DNA from 3 places in the Cobetia sp. Ld8 genome. Region 3 is predicted to be linked to each of the others. Evidence: predicted binding sites of a transcription regulator. Region 3 holds the regulator's gene; each other region holds the start of a gene.

Region 1 (3,113 bases), on a different contig from region 3:
CGTGGTGGATGCGCGCGAGACTCCAGTGCAGCTCGCGCGCCGCTTCCTTCACGGCATCGATCATGGCCTGCGGGCCGCAGAGATAGACGTGCGTGCCGGCGGGCTGACGCGCCAGCATGGCCTTCAGATTCGGGCGTTCGAGGCGATGCTGGGTGATGTTGCCACTCGCCAGATAGGGCGCGGCCTCCGGGAAGCGGGCGACGTCGAGGTCCTGGCTGCGCAGGTGCAGCTCCCAGCTGGCGCCACGCCGCTCAAGCTCCGGCAGGTAGGAGAGAAACGGCGTGATGCCGATGCCGCCTGCCAGCATCAGGTGGTGGCGCGCCTGCCAGTGCGGCAGAAACAGGTTGGCCGGCGGGCTGAGTTCCAGCTCGTCACCGACCTGCACACGGGAATGGATGGCTTCGGAGCCGCCACGCGAGACCGGCTGACGACGCACCGCGATGCAGTAATGCGAGGGATCATCCGGCGGGCTGATCAATGAGTAGGCGTTGCGACACACCCGCCCCTCTCCCGGAATGCCCAGCACCACATGACTGCCCGGCGAGAACGGCGTGAAGGGGGGAGCCTCATCGGCAGGCACCAGGGTGAGACGGCGCACGCTGCTGCTGAGCTGATCGACCGCGGCGACCCGCGCCTTCATGAAGCGAGACATGGTGCCACCTCCTCCTGTGGGGGAATCTCTCCCGGGGCTTCCGCATCGATTCGCACGCCCATGTAGGCGCCGAGACGCTTGGAAAAATGATCACGCACTTCCAGCATCAAACCGCAGCCATCACAGGCTGCCGGCGAGTGGATGACATGCTCACTGACCTGCTGACAGTGCACGCAGAACACATGCCGCCCCAGGGCAGCGACCGGCAACATCACCATGTCATCCAGCAGCAGCCCCTGCTGCTGAGCCAGATTGGCGACCTGCCACACGAAATGCTCACTGCCGATGATGACCAGACACCCCGCGACACCGATCTCGCTGATGGCGCCGACCAGTGCGTCGCAGGCCTTCGGGCGGTCATCGACGTCGTACCAGCGATGCAGACGGGCGTTGTCGACGGGGCCCGTGGGCAACGCCTCTGTTGCCGGGGCGGATTGCACGGCGCCTCCCACCTCGCGGCTACCGAGCTGCCCCAGCAGCGTACTGATCAGCTGACAATGCATCTGCAGCTGCTGACGGGCGTTGCCCGCCGCCTCACCAGTACCTGGCAGGCTCTCGGGAGACTGGCACGCCACCAGATAGCGTTGGGCATCGGGCAGCGCCTCGATGCGTGGATAGTGTTGCCGACTTCGAATCCCGGCAGTGACAGAGGATGATTGCGGGCTTTTCATGACACGACCCTGCTCTGAGAAATTGTCCTTGTTGTAATGCCGCCGTCTTGACGATGACGTGCATCCGACTACCACTCCATTTCTTGAGCATATTTCGTGCCATTGACGGCAAAATCATTGCCCCACATACCCGACAAAATTGCCTGAAAATCCTGCTTCATACATGAACCATCAATCGAGACATTCACGCACCAAAACAGAACACTCAGCTCAGGTAAAACGGCTTATATTCACCATTATTGCTCTGTTTCATTCTCACCCCACAAGCCAACCTCTACGCCTGACATCTTTCTCATGAAATAACCACAAGATCCTGAAAGAATGGAAAAACTCTGCCTTGAGAAAATCACGACCTCTCCGTCGACACGACACCATGTGCTTCTCCATCATCAGCATTATGACGCGCTTTCGCTTGCACGATATCGGCCGGATTCCTTGATTGAACTCAGCACAAAAGAAAGCGCCTCACCGAAGGGGTGAGGCGCTCTAATGACTCGATGGAATCAGGTCACATTTTTCTACATCAACCGGAGCAGAGCTCTTGTCATTGCGACAGCTTGCCTGGACAACATTGCGGCGAGCTTGCTGACAAAAGGCTTCGCAGCTTTGCCATGACAATCATGCGCAATGCCAGCCATGCACGATCGCTCTCATGCGCAATGGCACACGCACGATAGAGATCGTGCCATCAGTAACCGCTCTGTCCCGGCACCCAGTTGGTGCCCGCCAGCGGCACCCGGGCCATGGCCGCGGCTTCCACGTTCAGGGCGACCAGATCTTCCGGTTCCAGGTGGTGCAGGTGCGACTTGCCACAGGCACGTGCCAGGGTCTGGGCTTCCAGCGTCAGCACGCGCAGGTAGTTGGCCAGACGCTTGCCGGCTGCGACCGGGTCCAGTCGCTGGCTCAGCTCCGGGTCCTGGGTGGAGATACCGGCCGGACACTTGCCATCCTGGAAGTCGTCATAGAAACCGGCGGCGGACCCCAGCTTCTGATACTCATCGGCATAGCGCGGATGGTTGTCGCCCAGCGCAATCAAGGCGGCGGTACCGATGGCCACGGCGTCGGCACCCAGCGCGATCGCCTTGGCCACATCAGCGCCATTGCGAATCCCGCCGGAGACGATCAGCTGCACCTCACGGTGCAGGCCCATCTCCTGCAGTGCCTGAGTGGCCTGGGGGATGGCAGCCATGGTCGGGATGCCGACGTGTTCGATGAAGACATCCTGGGTGGCGGCCGTGCCGCCCTGCATGCCATCCAGCACGATGACATCCGCGCCCGCCTTCACCGCCAGCTTGACGTCGTAGTAGGTGCGGGTCGCGCCGATCTTGACGTAGATCGGCACCTGCCAGTCGGTGATCTCGCGCAGTTCGGCAATCTTGATCGCCAGGTCATCCGGGCCGGTCCAGTCCGGGTGGCGACAGGCGCTGCGCTGGTCAATGCCCTGCGGCAGCGTACGCATGCCCGCGACCCGCTCGGAAATCTTCTGGCCCAGCAGCATGCCGCCACCGCCGGGCTTGGCGCCCTGCCCGAGCACGACTTCAATCGCATCGGCCTTGCGCAGGTCGTCCGGGTTCATGCCATAACGTGACGGCAGATACTGATAGACGAGTCGCGAGGACTGGCCGCGCTCCTCCGGGGTCATGCCGCCATCGCCGGTGGTGGTGGAGGTGCCGATTTCCGAGGCGCCACGCCCCAGCGCTTCCTTGGCCTGGGCGGACAGGGCACCGAAGCTCATGCCAGCGATGGTCACCGGCGTGCTGATCACGACCGGCTTCTTTGCATGGCGCGTG
Region 2 (3,113 bases), on a different contig from region 3:
AGTGGTGCAGGACACGGTGGGACGCCATGACAGCTTCATGCTCGCCTGTTCGCCGCAGTATTACGAACACCACGGCTACTTCGGCCACGATAGCTGCACGATCAATTTCAACAACGCCCTGTCGGCGTCGCATGGCATTCAACAGCGTGCCAGCTGGCCGGCGATCAACTTCTTCTTCAATGCCTATGTAGAGCCCTGCGGGACCCTGGCGGTGGACGAGCCCTGGTCGCGCCCCGGCGATTACGTGCTGCTGCGCGCCGACCGTGACCTCATCTGCGCCTCATCGGCCTGTCCGGATGACATCGACGCCGCCAATGGCTGGGTGCCGACCGATATCCAGGTGCGCATCTACGCCGCTGAACATGATTTCCCCCGTGGGATCGCCTATCGCAATCGGCCCGAGGAATTGCCGCGCATGACACTGCCCACCGCCTTTCATCCCTGCACCTCCGCCTTGACCAAGCAGTTCATCGACTACCACGGCTACTGGCTGGCCACGCATTACGAAGGGTGGGGCGCGCGGGCCGAATATCTGGCCTGCCGCGAGCGGGTCGCGATGATGGATCTCTCGGCGCTGCGCAAGTTCGAGGTCGCCGGCCCCGATGCCGAACGCCTGCTGCAATACGCATTGACCCGCAATGTACGACGGCTCTCCATCGGCGAGGTGGTGTACTCGGCCATGTGTCAGGAAACCGGCGGCATGCTCGATGATGGCACCTTGTTCCGCATGGGCGAGCAGACCTTCCGCTGGATCTGCGGTGACCCGGCCAGCGGCCAGTGGCTCAGGGAGCTTGCCCAGCGCCAGGGCTATCGCGTCACGGTGCGTGACTCCACTCATCAGCTGCACAACATCGCGCTGCAGGGCCCGAAGAGCCGCGAGGTGCTGGCGCCGCTGATCTGGAATGCGCGTACCCAGCCAGACGTTCAGGGGCTGGGCTGGTTCCGCTTCATGATCGGTCGTCTGTCGGGGCCGGATGGCATTCCGCTGATGGTGTCGCGTACCGGCTATACCGGCGAGCTCGGTTATGAAATCTGGTGCCATCCCAAGGACGCCCCGGCCGTGTGGGAGGCGATCTGGGCGGCGGGTGAGCCCCATGGCATCGCGCCGCTGGGACTGGATGCCCTCGATATGCTGAGAATCGAGGCGGGGCTGATCTTCGCCGGTCATGAATTCTGCCCGCAGACCTCCCCCTATGAGGCGGGCATCGGCTTCACCGTGCCGATGAAGAGCAAGGAGGATGACTTCGTCGGGCGGGCAGCGCTGCAACGCGAGGCGCCGGAATCACGGCATCGCGTGATGGGCCTGAAGATGCACAGCAGCGAGTTGGTCAGCCATGGCGACCTCGTCTATCACGGCCGCTATCCGGTGGGCGTGGTCACCAGTGCCACCCAGTCGCCGCTGCTCGATCGCTCCATCGCGATGTGCCGCCTGGCACCGGACTTCGCAAGCCCGGGAACCCAGCTTGAGATCGGTCAGCTGGATGGCCATCAGAAGCGCCTCGCCGCCGAGGTGGTGACATTGCCCTTCCATGACCCGGAGCGCCTCAAGGTGCGTAGCTGATCTCACTGCCAGGAGGGGAAGCATGAGAGATAAGTCGCGCGCAATGACCTGCGTATATGCAGCGCCCTGCAAGTCATCTCACGGTGCATGCCGTGGCCGGCATGCCTCAATAACGCCCATCCTCCTCGCAGGGAAGGCTTCATGGGCTTCATATCTGAAGAGGAGTCCTCGGTTTCAAGAATGATGCAGTAAAAACAACGAATTGCTGAGGGTGGCCAATCAGGGTCATCTGGCATGTCGCTTGCTTTATCCAGCAGGTCCCCTTGAAAAACAACAACAACCCCCGGACGGGCAGTGCCGCTTGCACAGTGAAGCGCGCTGATCCACAGGCTCCGGTAAAGGAGAAAAGACGATGGATGAAAAGACGTTGCAAAGCATATTGGATATGCATCAGGCGATGAACATCGAGGTGTTCTATTGGTGGTGTACCGCCATCATGTTCCTGATCCATGCAGGCTTTCTGGCCTATGAGATCGGTGCCTCGCGTTCCAAGAATGCGTTGGCATCCGGCATGAAGAACGTGCTGACGCTGGCCTCGATCATCCCCGCCTTCTACTTCGTGGGCTGGTGGATCTACAACGCCTTCCCCAACGGGCTGATCCCCATCGAGGCGTCCGCCGCTCTGCCGTGGAGCGCGAGCATGCGTCCGGACGCCGATGACATGGGCACCGGCATCTTCTTCGCTGCCTTTGCCCTGTTCGGCGCGACTACCGGCTCCATCCTGTCGGGGGCGGTGATCGAACGCATCCGCCTGGGGGCCTTCCTGATTCTGGCGGTGATTCTCGGCGCCGGTGTCTGGATCATGGCGGGCGCCTGGGGCTGGCATCCGGATGGCTGGATGCTGCACAAGCTGGGCTACCACGATGTCGGCGCCGCCGGTGTGGTGCACGCCGTGGCCGGCTTCTTCGCGCTGGGGGTGCTGCTCAATCTGGGCGCGCGCATCGGCAAGTACAGTGACGATGGCAAGCCGCAGGTGATCGCGCCGCACAACATGCCGATGACGTTGATCGGCCTGATGCTGATCATCGTCGGTTTCTTCGGCTTCCTCGGCGGCTGCATCATCTTCAACACCGGTGACATCGGCTGGACCACCATCTACGGCAATCGCACCAACCTTTCTGCCTTCGCCTTCAATACCCTGATGGGCTTCGGCGGCGGCGTGATCGGTGCTTATCTGTCCTCGCGTGATCCCTTCTGGACCATGTCCGGTGCGCTGGGCGGCATCATCACCGTCGCGGCGGGGCTGGATCTCTACAACCCGGGCCTGGCCTTCGTGCTGGCGGTCACCGGTGGCGCCCTGATGCCGAAGATCGGCGCACTGCTCGAGAAGCGTGGCCTGGATGATTCCGTCGGCGCCTTCGCGGTGCATGGCTTCTGCGGCTTCTACGGCGTGGTACTGGTGGGCATCTTCGCGGCCGGCTTCCCGAATGTCGGCGAAGGCGTGCCGGACGTTTCCTTCACCGGCCAGCTGACCGGCGCGGTGGTGATGGCGCTGACGGGCTTCATTCCGGGCTGGGGCGTGGCCTATCTGCTCAAGAAGTTCAACCTGCTG
Region 3 (3,113 bases):
GGGTAACGGAGTGGACTTCAAGGGCACGTCTGGTGGGTGGTGCGTGAAAGACGCGCAAGAAGGCGGGTTTTCGTCGCCAATCCCTGCATGTACGTCGCCTTTCAGGCGCTTCGATTGCGTGGAGCAAGCGACGTTCCGGGAGGTTCTTCGGGTGTCATCCAGGTGCAATACGCGCAAAAGTGACTTTAAAAACATGCGATTGACGGTAAATGACGCTGCCGGAACGGCGGTTTTTTACCATCATTCTGCGCGCTGTCATGGGCCATGACGGGCAATTGGCGAGCGGTTGACGGCATGACAGAGCGCGCGACAGGCATAACGCTACCCGCGAAGTCAGAGGCTGATGAGCGGAAAATCCAACGCTTGAGGTTGGCGACGGCTGCCATTGTGGAGGTGAGAGCTGGGCATGGCAGCCGCAGGTGATGCGTCAGGCCAGACGCTTGCGCTCGCTGGAGGAGGGGATGCCCATCGCTTCGCGATACTTGGCCACGGTACGGCGTGCGACCTCGATGCCATCGCTGGCGAGCAGATCGACCAGCCGTGAGTCGGAGAGAGGCTTGCGGGCCGGCTCTTCCGCGATCAGCTTGCGGATGCGGGCACGAATGGCGGTGCTTGAGTGGGCGTCGCCACTGCCGCTGCCACCAACCTGGCTCGAGAAGAAGAACTTGAGCTCGAAGACGCCGCGCGGGGTGTGGATGTACTTCTGGGTCGTGACCCGCGAGATGGTCGATTCGTGCATCTCGACCACTTCGGCGATGTTGGCCAGAATCAGCGGCTTCATGCCTTCCTCGCCTTGCTCGAGGAAGTCGATCTGGCGTGCCATGATCTCGCGGCCGACCTTGAGCAGGGTGTCATTGCGTGATGACAGGCTCTTCATCAGCCAGCGCGCTTCCTGCAGGTTGTCCTTTAGGAAGGTGTTGTCGGCGGACTTGTCGGCACGCTTGATCAGCGCGGCGTATTCCGGCTGGATGCGCAGCTTGGGCAGCGCTTCCGGGTTGAGCTCGACCTGCCAGCCATGGCGGGTATGGCGCACCAGCAGATCAGGGATCACGTAATCGCTGGCGGGCTCGCCCCAGGCGGATGCCGGACGCGGGTCGAGCGCGCGTACCAGGCGGATGACGTGGTCCAGCTCGTCATCGTCAAGGCTCAGGCGCCGCTTGAGCAGCTTGCGGTCATCGTTGCCCAGTGCCTCGAGGAATTGACGTACCAAGCGGCGCGCCTGCGCCAGCAGCGGCAGATCATCCGGCAGCAGCGCCAGTTGCAGCAGCAGGCATTCGCGCAGATCACGAGCGAAGACGCCAGTCGGGTCGAACTGCTGCAGACGCAGCAATACCTGCTCGAGCTCGGAGGCCTTCAGGCCGGGCAGGCCCTGGCCACGCAGGCCATCGACCAGCTCATCGAGTGACAGGCTCAGATAGCCGGCACCGTCGACGGCATCGATCAAGCTCTCCGCCATCTGGCGTTCACGGCCATCGAGGTCGGTCATCGCCAGCTGCCAGCGCAGGTGGTCCTGCAGGCTCTCGACACTGGTATTGCGATCGAAGTCCGGCCCTTCTTCGCTCCCGCTGCCACTGCCGGAGCTGGTCAGGCTACCGGCGTGGTCCTGGTAGAGGTCCGACCAGTCACTGTCGAGGGGGTATTCCTCGGGAATCTCGCTCGAGGAGTCGGCAGTGGAGATCTCGCTTGAATCCTGTGTCTCGACGACATCCAGCGACTCGTAGTCCTCGTCGAGCTCCAACATGGGGTTGGACTCGAGGGCTTGCTGAATCTCCTGACGCAGGTCGAGCGTCGACAGCTGCAGCAGCTGGATCGCTTGCTGGAGCTGCGGCGTCATGGTCAGCGAGGTGCCGAGGCGGAGTTGCAGGGTGGGTTTCATGGAGTCAGTCAATTCACGGCAAAGGAACGTGCTTACTACGCTATACCGTGACTCGGGGCACTGACAAGTGGTTGCCGTGAATATTCAAGCAACTTGCATGCCATGTTTCCACCAAGGTGGTATGGACGTCATGCATGCGTCTGATGTCAGACATGAAAAAGCCGCTACGCGATAAAATCACGCAGCGGCTTTTGAAGCTTTCGCCTCGCGAGGACTCAGCGCAGCCGCTGACCCTAGAGCGTGAACTCGTGGCCCAGGTAGACGTCGCGCACCTGCTGGTTGGCCAGGATGGAGTCCGCGTCACCGTGGGCGATGATCTGGCCATCGCCGACGATATAGGCGGTGTCACAGATATCGAGCGTCTCGCGCACGTTGTGGTCGGTGATCAGCACGCCGATGCCACGATCGCGCAGTTGGCGCACGATGCTCTTGATCTCGCCCACCGAGATGGGGTCGACGCCGGCGAAGGGCTCATCGAGCAGCACGAAGTCCGGCTCGGTGGCCAGTGCACGGGCGATCTCGACCCGACGACGCTCACCACCGGACAGGCTCATGCCGGCGCTGGCGCGGATGTGCGTGATGCTGAATTCCTCGAGCAACTCTTCAAGGCGTGCCTTGCGGCCATTGCGATCCAGGTCCTTGCGGGTCTCCAGAATCGCCATGATGTTATCGGCCACCGACAGCTTGCGGAAGATCGACGCTTCCTGCGGCAGATAGCCGATGCCGGCGCGTGCACGCTGATGCATGGCGGCAGCGGAGAGGTCCTTGTCATCGATGGAGACGTTGCCGGCATCGGCGCGCACTAGCCCGACGATCATGTAGAACGAGGTCGTCTTGCCGGCGCCATTGGGGCCCAGCAGGCCGACGATGTCGCCCTGGCGGATCTCCAGCGAGATGTCCTTGACCACCTTGCGGCCCTTGTAGGCCTTGGCCAGATGGCGAGCGCTCAGCGTACGCGGAGTAGCAGCAGTCATGACTTAGTTTTCCTTGCTGGCATTGGCGCCGCGCGGCGTCAGAGTCATGTGCACGCGACCGCCTTCGGTCTGCTGTGCCGTCTTGCTGTTGTTGGCGTTCACCTGGCGCTTGTCGAGGAAGTACTCCACGTAGCCGCCTTCGAAGGTGTCATCGCCTTTCTCGAGACGCGCGTTGCCGACCAGCTCCACGCGGCGCTCCAGTGCATGGTAGCGGATGGTGTCGGCCCAGCCCTTGACCAGCTTCTCGTCGGGCGCGGGTTGCT

The links. The regulator sigma-54, encoded in region 3, starts transcription at its own class of promoters, with help from an activator protein. The targets are predictions, from matches to a motif close to TGGCACNNNNNTTGCTNT.
Region 1: a site for sigma-54 is predicted at 1,408-1,425, ahead of ACJJV2_RS09635 (dimethylamine monooxygenase subunit DmmA family protein). Genes of this name have one in related genera too.
Region 2: a site for sigma-54 is predicted at 1,792-1,809, ahead of ACJJV2_RS09915 (ammonium transporter). Genes of this name have one in related genera too.

Annotation. Positions count from the first base shown of each region.
Region 1 is NZ_JBISHF010000007.1:1,149,509-1,152,621, forward strand. Features, by position in the region: gene ACJJV2_RS09630 (PDR/VanB family oxidoreductase) at 1-652, opposite strand, end outside; gene ACJJV2_RS09635 (dimethylamine monooxygenase subunit DmmA family protein) at 637-1,323, opposite strand; gene ACJJV2_RS09640 (FMN-binding glutamate synthase family protein) at 2,012-3,113, opposite strand, start outside.
Region 2 is NZ_JBISHF010000007.1:1,212,882-1,215,994, reverse strand. Features, by position in the region: gene ACJJV2_RS09920 (DUF1989 domain-containing protein) at 1-1,561, shown strand, start outside; gene ACJJV2_RS09915 (ammonium transporter) at 1,914-3,113, shown strand, end outside.
Region 3 is NZ_JBISHF010000008.1:640,169-643,281, reverse strand. Features, by position in the region: gene ACJJV2_RS13715 (RNA polymerase factor sigma-54) at 428-1,876, opposite strand; gene lptB (LPS export ABC transporter ATP-binding protein) at 2,110-2,850, opposite strand; gene lptA (lipopolysaccharide transport periplasmic protein LptA) at 2,854-3,113, opposite strand, start outside.